DNA from 2 places in the Sodalis sp. RH20 genome. Region 1 is predicted to be linked to the other one. Evidence: riboswitches for the same ligand, from Rfam matches in the RefSeq annotation. Region 1 holds a riboswitch; the other holds the start of a gene.
What was found. A riboswitch is a leader RNA that binds a small molecule or an ion and turns the genes downstream of it on or off. The one in region 1 is predicted to bind cobalamin.
Positions count from the first base shown of each region.

Region 2: another riboswitch for cobalamin. It lies ahead of ACL2XM_RS09545 (cobyrinate a,c-diamide synthase); the one in region 1 lies ahead of btuB (TonB-dependent vitamin B12 receptor BtuB).

Region 1 is NZ_CP178733.1:4,536,521-4,540,931, reverse strand. Features, by position in the region: gene ACL2XM_RS20705 (hypothetical protein) at 1-41, shown strand, start outside; gene ACL2XM_RS20700 (hypothetical protein) at 246-875, shown strand; gene trmA (tRNA (uridine(54)-C5)-methyltransferase TrmA) at 1,035-2,144, opposite strand; cobalamin riboswitch at 2,277-2,466, shown strand; gene btuB (TonB-dependent vitamin B12 receptor BtuB) at 2,536-4,411, shown strand, end outside; gene murI (glutamate racemase) at 4,358-4,411, shown strand, end outside.
Region 2 is NZ_CP178733.1:2,058,187-2,062,597, forward strand. Features, by position in the region: gene cbiB (adenosylcobinamide-phosphate synthase CbiB) at 1-635, opposite strand, end outside; gene ACL2XM_RS09545 (cobyrinate a,c-diamide synthase) at 632-1,996, opposite strand; cobalamin riboswitch at 2,121-2,304, opposite strand; gene pocR (transcriptional regulator PocR) at 2,618-3,553, opposite strand; gene ACL2XM_RS09555 (MIP/aquaporin family protein) at 3,783-4,411, opposite strand, start outside.

The sequences.
Region 1 (4,411 bases):
CAAACTTTATCGACATTGAACTGGACAATATTACCCAATAGGATAGTTAATCTGGTCAGGCGGCTACTGTAAGCGAACCGGCTAACTTCGGAATCAATTTTGCCGCTTGCAGGCACCGACCCGGGCGGTTGTTAGGAATATTACCGGCTTCGGGGAGTTTAACCTTTATTTGTGAAAATAGTCTATCAGCGCTTTCGTCTTTTTACATCGTTATGCCATTTAATCCCTTGCCGAGGAATCATTATATGAACCCTGAAATTAATAATCGAGAAAAGAATAATGCCGGGATGGTCAGCCAAGTGTCTCATGCCGATAAATATCACAATAATACGACAAGCAAATTTTTTAAGTTGATGACGAAATTGGCACGTGCCTGCAATTCCGCCACGGCGTTTTGTTGCTCTAATCCTTTATCGGTGATTTCCATCCCGCTTACCGTATCATTAACAAATAAGTTAATTTATGATTTGTTAGGTAGCCTGAAAGCCGCAAGGGCCGACCGATGCTACTTCCAGCTTGAGTTGGAAGGGTGCTGGAAACCGCTGCAAGATTGCAGGATTAACATTGATAAAACGTTAGCGATGGAAAAGTCTTGCGCAGAGTTGAAGGAGATATGCAGTGAAATCCGCACGAGATGCGATACAGAACAGTGGCGCCACGAGCTATTTGAAAATACGCTGGTAAATTGTTTCATGACCGGACTTATGGCCGGCGCTGCAGCCTTTGTAATAGATTATGTTTATCAAGCCGCCCATAACCAGTTTAATCATAAGCCTGGCATGTTAAAGATGTCCATGGTCAGTTTTTTTATGGGTGCGTTATTTTATCTCGGTCTCATGAAGATAAACGATACCGCTTTAGGCTTCGATTGCTAGTTCAGCGCCTTTGCTGTCCGCACCCCGGGAGCGGGCGGTCAAGCTGAAATGTCACCAGCATTGACTATGAGAGCGACAAATAAACATCCTTTAAGGAAAATCAGCGGCTCTAGGCGGGCACGAAGCATGCATAAGAGCCTCATTTTAGGTGCCATTGATCTATGGCTGCGTTTTGGCGGTTAACAGCACTCCGCATTCCATATGGCGGGTATAAGGAAATTGATCAAACAGCGCCAATCGTTCGATACGGTGGGTTTCCGCCAACGTTGTCAAATTACCGCACAACGATTCCGGGTTACATGAGATATACAGGATGCGCGGATACCCCTGCACCAGCCTGACGGTGGCATCATCCAACCCGCTGCGCGGCGGGTCGACAAATATGGTTTCGCAGCGGTAGCTTGCCAGGTCGATGTCCTTCAGGCGGGTAAACTCCCGCACCCCTTGCATGGCTTGGGTAAACTCCTCAGCCGACATGCGGATAATCTGCACGTTGGTCATTCGATTGGCGGCGATATTAAACTGTGCCGCTTCCACCGAAGGCTTGGCTATTTCCGTGGCCAGCACCCGGTTAAAATTGCCCGCCAGCGCCAGGGAAAAATTGCCGTTGCCGCAATACAGCTCCAGCAGATCCCCTTGTGCCGGTTCAGTGGCCGAGAGCGCCCACTCAAGCATCTGGATATTCACGGCGGCGTTGGGTTGGGTAAAGCTATTTTCGATTTGACGGTAAATGATTTCCCGTCCCGCCACCGGCAAGCGCTCATCGACATAATCACGGTCCAGGCAAATTTTGGTTTTGGTGGCGCGGCCAATCAGGTTGACCGCAAAACCCTGCGTCCTCAGATGATCGCGCAGCGCGCCCGCATGCTCGCGCCATTCGTCGTCTAACGGACGATGATAGATAAGGGTAATCACCGCTTCACCGCTCAGGGTCGTCAGGTAATCAAGCTGGAACAGCTTGCGCCGCAGGATCGGCGATGGCCGCAATGCGTCCATCATGGCGACCATCAATCGGTTCATCAGTTCGCCGCCGGCGGCGAAGTGATCGATGCGGATCCGGTCCTTGGTCTGCTGATCAAACATTATATGATACAAATCCTGCTCATCATGCCAGACCCGGAATTCAGCACGCATCCGGTAATGTTCGGGCTGCGAGCGGAATATTTCCGCCTCGGGCGCCTGAAACGCCGCCATCATCGCGTTCAGTCGAGCGGCTTTTTCCGCCAGTTGGGTTTCATACGCGCTAATGGGTAACGTCTCGTCGGTCATGATGATCTCTCGCTAATATCCGTTATTTGTACCACTTTATGGGGGATTGTAGGGGATAAACCGGTGATGTCCAGTGTTGTTGCGCTTATAAATAGTTTGATTATTAGTGCTATAGACATGCTTATCTCTTTGATTGTAGGATTATTGTCCGGTCTTTCGTAAGTTAAAAGGGAATCCAGTGGAAAGCTGGAGCTGACGCGCAGCGGTAAGGGGACTTCAGGGCGATCGCGCAAGCAGACACTGTCTTTATGATGGGAAGTCGTCGCCTGGCGTATTATACGCATCCCAAGCCCGAAAACCTGCCGGTATTCTGTCGCAATATCCCTGTTTATCGCGAGCCATCAAACATGGAACCTGCGGCATCCTATTTTATCATTTGGATGCTATGGCAATGCCTAAGATTAACAATACCGTGCTGCTGGCGCTCTGCGTCACGGCATTCTCCGGGTGGGCGCAAGACGGCGCCCAGGATCAGGCCGCGCAAATGATGGTCGTATCCGCCAACCGTTTTCCCCAGCCAATATCCACCGTACTGGCACCGACCAGCGTGGTTACCCGCAGCGATATCGACCGCGGCCAGATCAAATCGGTGGCCGAAGCGCTAAGCCGTCTGCCGGGCGTGGATATCGCCCAATCCGGCGGATTGGGGCAGCAAAGCTCACTGTTTATCCGCGGCACCGATTCAAGCCATGCCCTGGTGCTGATAGACGGCGTGAGGCTGAACCAGGCCGGCATCTCAGGTTCTTCCGACCTTAGCCAGATTCCGCTGTCCCTGGTGCAGCGCATCGAATATATCCGTGGCCCGCGTTCCGCGGTCTATGGGTCGGACGCCATCGGCGGCGTGGTGAATATCATTACCACACGCGAGCAGCCGGGCACCACCCTCAGCACCGGCATAGGGTCCCATGGCTATCAAACCTATGATGGCTCCACCCAGCAACAGCTTGGAGAGGACACCACCGCCACCGTTGCGGGCAACTATACCTATACCCATGGTTTTGATGTGCGCGCCAACCTGCCGGATACCTATGGCGATCCCGCGCAGCCCGACCGCGATGGTTTTATGAGCAAAACGCTGTTTGCCTCGCTTGATCATATCTTTAACCAGCAGTTCAGCGGTTTTGCCCGCGCCTATGGCTACGACAACCGCAGCGGCTATGACGGCAGCTACGCCTATACCGACCCTGATCATTTTGACGCGCTGCCCGATACCCGTAAACTCTACAGCCGTACTTACGATACCGGCATGCGTTACCAGGACGGGATCTACGCGTCGCAGCTGTCCTTTAGCTATAACCATACTCAGGATTATAACTACGATCCTCAATATGGACCCTATTCCGCCTCCGCCACCCTTGACGATTCCAAACAGTATAATGCGCAGTGGAGCAATACCCTGCAGACAGGCCATGGCACGGCAGGCGCTGGGGTGGACTGGCAAAAGCAGACCACCGAACCAGGCACCGGTTACCTTACCGACGGCTATGAGCAACGCAATACCGGTATCTACGCCACCGCTTCGCAGCTTGTCGGGCCGGTTACCCTCGAGGGCGCGGTGCGCGGTGATGATAATTCGCAGTTCGGCTGGCACGGCACGTGGCAAACCAGCGCCGCCTGGGAGTTCATTGAGGGCTACCGGCTTATCGGGTCTTACGGCACCGCCTACAAGGCACCCAACCTGAGTCAGCTTTACAGTGGTTTTGGCGGCAACGAAGATTTAAAACCCGAGGAGAGCAAGCAGTGGGAGGGCGGGATGGAAGGGCTGACCGGCCCGCTGACCTGGCGCGTCTCGGCATACCGCAACGATATCGACAACCTGATTGATTATGACACCAACGACGACACTTATAAGAATATCGGCAAGGCGCGGATCAAAGGTGTGGAATGGACCGGCTCGGTCTATACCGGCCCGCTGCAGCATCAACTGACGCTGGAGTACCTCGATCCCCGCGACGCCACCACCAATCAGGTGCTGGCGCGACGCGCCAAGCAGCAGGTGAAATATCAGCTGGATTGGCAGGTGGCCGATATCGACTGGTCGCTTAACTACCGTTATCTCGGCGAGCGTTACGATACCAACTACAACACGAATGACCGGGTGCGAATGGGCGGCGTCAGTTTGTGGGACATCGCCGCCTCTTATCCGCTAACCCCCCATCTGACGGTTCGTGGTAGAATAGCCAATCTGTTCGACAAAGACTATGAGACGGCTTATGGCTACCAGACCGCAGAGCGAGAATTTTATCTCACCGGAACTTATTCCTTCT
Region 2 (4,411 bases), 2.5 Mb from region 1:
CCCAATCGCGCCGGCAGCCAGTTGGCCGCGTCGTCCATTCGCGCCGATACGCAGCCGATGGCTTCGTACTGCGGCGTGCGGTACCCCACCATGGAATCCAGGGTATTGACCGCCTTATAGGCCATCGCCAGCGGCACGCCGCCGATAAACAGCCAGAACAGCGGCGCTATTACGCCGTCAACGCTGTTTTCCGCCACCGTTTCCACCACCGCGCGCATCATTTGCGGCCGCGTCAGGTGCTGGGTATCGCGGCCGACAATGTAGGACAGCTGCCGGCGCGACGCCGCCAGGTCGTCCGCGCGCAGCACGTAATAAACCGCCATGGCGGCATCGCGCAGGCAGCGGGTCGCCAGCAGGGTGTAGGTGAGCCAGGCGGTGGCCAGCCACTCCAGCGCGGGCGAAAAGGACAGCAGGCGCAGCAAGGCCCAGGTCAATCCCCCACTGCCGCCCACCACCAGCAGCCACAGCGCGCCGCCGCCGATATACAGCGCCCGGCGGCTACGGCAGCAACGGCGGATAACGCGTTGCAGGCCCGTGACGGCATGGCCTATCCAGCGCACCGGATGCGGCCAGTGCGGCGGATCCCCAAGCCACAGATCCAGCAGGTAGCCGGCGAGGTAGGCGCTCAAGGTCATAGCAGCTCGCATCCTTTATCCAGCCAGCGCCGCAGCAAGGCCGGGCGCTGGTAAAAATGCACATGCAGGTAGCTGGCGAGAAGCGTGGCGTCGCCATAACCGCCCGGCCACTGTTTTACCTCGCCGCCGGCGGCGCGTTTGGTAAGGGTAAACAGCGGCGGCTCATCGGTGATAAATTCGGAATGGTGAAATTCGTGACCGCGTAACGTTTCTCCCCTGGCGGTCAGCAGATTATCGGCCAGCGCCCGCCCCTCGCAATAGCCGAAACGCTTGAGTCCCTCGCTCATGCGGCTGACGCCGCGCAACAGGCCGACCATGGGGAAGACGCGGCCCTGCTGATCCTCCAGGGAGGTCCCCAGGTACATCAGCCCCCCGCATTCGGCGTAGATGGCCGTGCCCTGCAGACCGGCCCGCAGCAGCGCTGCCCGCATCACGCCGTTGGCCGTCAGCCGGTCGGCGAAGAGTTCCGGAAAACCGCCGCCGAGGTAAATCATCTGGCATGCCGGCAGTTCCCGATCGTTTAGCGGGCTGAACGGCACGATACGCACGCCGATATCGCGCAGGAGCTGCAGATTATCCGGATAATAGAAATGAAACGCCTCGTCCTCGGCCAGCGCCAGCGTCAGCTGCGCATAACGCGGCGCGGCGGGCGGCGCGGGCAGGCGGCCCGCCGCGGGCTGGCAGTCGGCAAGACGCAGAAGACAATCGATATCGATATGCTGTTCCACCGCATCCGCCAGTTGGTCCCATTGCGCCTCCAGGCGCGGGTTTTCCTGCGCCGGCACCAGGCCCAGATGCCGGGAGGGCAATGCCCAGTCGCTGAGCGGCGGCAGATACCCCAGCACCGGCAGATCGCAGTAGCGGGTAATGGCGGTTTTAATCAGGTTGAAATGATTGGCGGAGGATACCCGGTTTACGATAATGCCGGCGATGTTGACGGCGGGATCAAACAGTTGAAAGCCCAGTACGGTGGCGGCGGCCGAGGTGGATACCGCCTTGCCGTCGATAATAAGCACCACCGGCACGCCCAGCTGCTTGGCCAGCGCGGCGCTGCTGCAGTCGCCGCCGTCGCTGCCCAGGCCGTCGTAGAGTCCCATGACGCCTTCGATAACGCCCACGTCGGCAGTTTGCATATGCCGGTTAAACAGGCCGTTAAGCGTGTCAGCCCCCAGCATATAGGCGTCCAGGTTATGCGAGGCGATGCCGCTGACCGCCTCATGCCAGCCGGTATCGATATAATCCGGCCCGCACTTGAACGGCTGCGCCCTGAGGCCGAGCCTGGCCAGCACCCGCAGCAGGCCGAGCGTCAGCAATGTTTTCCCGGTCCCGCTTTGCGCGCCGCCAATCAGTATCGCTTTCATCCGTATCCCGTAATGCCAGGGCGGGCCGAACGGGATTGTCGTAAGCAACGGCGGCGGAAAGGCGCTATCCCGACGCAGTCGTTAGGACAACCCGCTTCCCACCGAAGGAGTTGTTACCGAGCCGGTACGGCTCTTGTTATCAGGCAGGTCTTCTGGCTTTGCGTCATCCTCCTCCGGCCCTTCCCAATCATTTTCGATCAGTGGTGACGCCGGATTCGTCGGCATTACAGCAGCGGGGGCTGCGGAGGATTCACACCTCCTTCCCTGACGGCCTTGCGGCGCGTGCAACCTGGTAACATTGGCATTGGCGCCGCGCGGAAATGGCAAATCGTTGCCGGCGGCGCCCCTGTCATCGTTAATCTAAAGTATCTGGGGAAAATATACCCCGGATTGGATCAAAAAAAATGTTCGCCGGCGGTGATTTGATTAAAATTTATTGTCGGGGGATAACACTTTTTAGCTATCGGCAATTAGCCATGCCACGGCATGGCGCGATGAGCGGCCATTTTCAGCGGCGAAAGCCATAGCATTAAATAGCGTTGTTTAAATTTAAAAAATGAGATCACGATCGGCTGGAAATAATAACGTCACAATAATTAAAGCGACAAAAGGGAAAAAGGATTAATTACGCGGCATGGCGATATTTTTCGCCGGGCTGTTATTCAGCGCGGATAAACGCTGCTCACGATACGCCTGGGGGGTAATGCGATAGGCCTGGCGAAATACTTTGCAAAAATAGCTGGCCTGGGAAAAACCGAGGTTGCGCGCAATGACGGCGATGGACCAGTCGCTTTGCTCCAGCATCTGGCGCGCGCTTTCCATACGCTGCTGGTTCACGTAGGCGTTAAAACCCACGCCTTGGTATTTTTTGAATAATTTGCTGAAATAATAAGGGCTGAGATAGACCATCGCCGCCACGTCCTCAAGACGCAGGTCCTCGGAGTAATGACTGTCGATATAACGCAGCACCTTTTTCATTTTGCCGTCATGCGCGCTTGGGATCGCCGCCCGGTGCCCGGCGCTCGCCGGCGCGTGTTCTTTAATCACCACGAAATCAAGCTGTTGCTTAAGGTAATTATCAACGATGATTTTCAGCAGATCGGCGGAAGACAGCAGCCGGTCGTAATCGATAACCGGAATGTTCTCGAAATGCTCGGCCAGCACGCCGTTCTGGCGCCAGGTGAAGGAACTGCTCTCCTGCACTTCGGGCAGCTTGACGGTATCATTGATGCGCACTTGGCCGCACAGCACAAATCCCACCAAATGGCCGCCGATGACCAGGGGAATGGAAAAATCGGTCAACCCGGCGTGACAGCGGTAGATACAGGGCTGATTGGATTTAGAGGCTTCAAGTCCGCCGCAGCGGTCGCTCATGCGGCAGCGGCGGCCCATTTCCGGATCCTGGCGCAATGATTGGCAAAACGGGGTGAAATGATATAAATCCGAAACTTCCTCGCCGTGGATATTGACTACCACTACAGCCAAATTGGTGGCATTAGCGAAATCATGCGCGATTTTATTTATCAGTTCTGAATCCATAAAACTACCGGAATTCATATTATGCCCTCTCGCGCTTTACTTATTTTTAATAAACCAGTAACAAAAAAGATATATTTCGCCTGATTGTTACGTTTTAATGAAAGATGCAGCGATTACGACGCAATATCTTAAAGCCGTTTGGGATTTAATCATTTTTTCCTTATTCAAAACCGTGCTCTATCACACAATTATAGGATTGCGCCGGCACCCGGTCCTGAAGCCGGGTGCCGGCCGGGTTGCCCGGGGTTTAAGATTGCAGCGGCGGTTGTCCCGCCGCGTCCTGTTTAATATTGCCGGGCAAATGGGGCGCTATCAGGAAGCGGTATACCGCAGCGCCCAGGATCGCCCCGACGATGGGGGCGGCGATGGGCACGATAAAGTAGGGAATCTCGCGGCCTCCGGTCATCGCCACCTCGCCCCAGCCGGCAAAAAAGGTGAACAGCTTGGGGCCGAAGTCACGCGCCGGATTCATGGCGAAACCGGTCAATGGCGCGGTGGACGCACCGATCACCGCCACCAGGATACCGATCAGCAACGGCGCCAGCGGACCTTTGGGCACGCCGTTGCCGTCATCGGTCAGCGCCATGATAAGCCCCATCAGGATGGAGGTGATGACGGTTTCCACCAGCGCGGCCAGCCCGACGCTGATGGCGCTTGCCGGATAAGTGGAAAAGATGCTGGCCAGGAACAGGCTCTCCTGGCTGCCGCGCACCATCTGGTGGGCCTGCTCGTAGAGGCCGAACATATTATGGTACAGCAGATAGGTCAGCGCCGCGCCAAAGAAGGCCCCCGCCACCTGGGCCAGGATATAGGGCAGCACTTTCCTGCCCTCGAAATTAGCCAGCAGCCACAGGGCAATGGTTATCGCCGGATTCA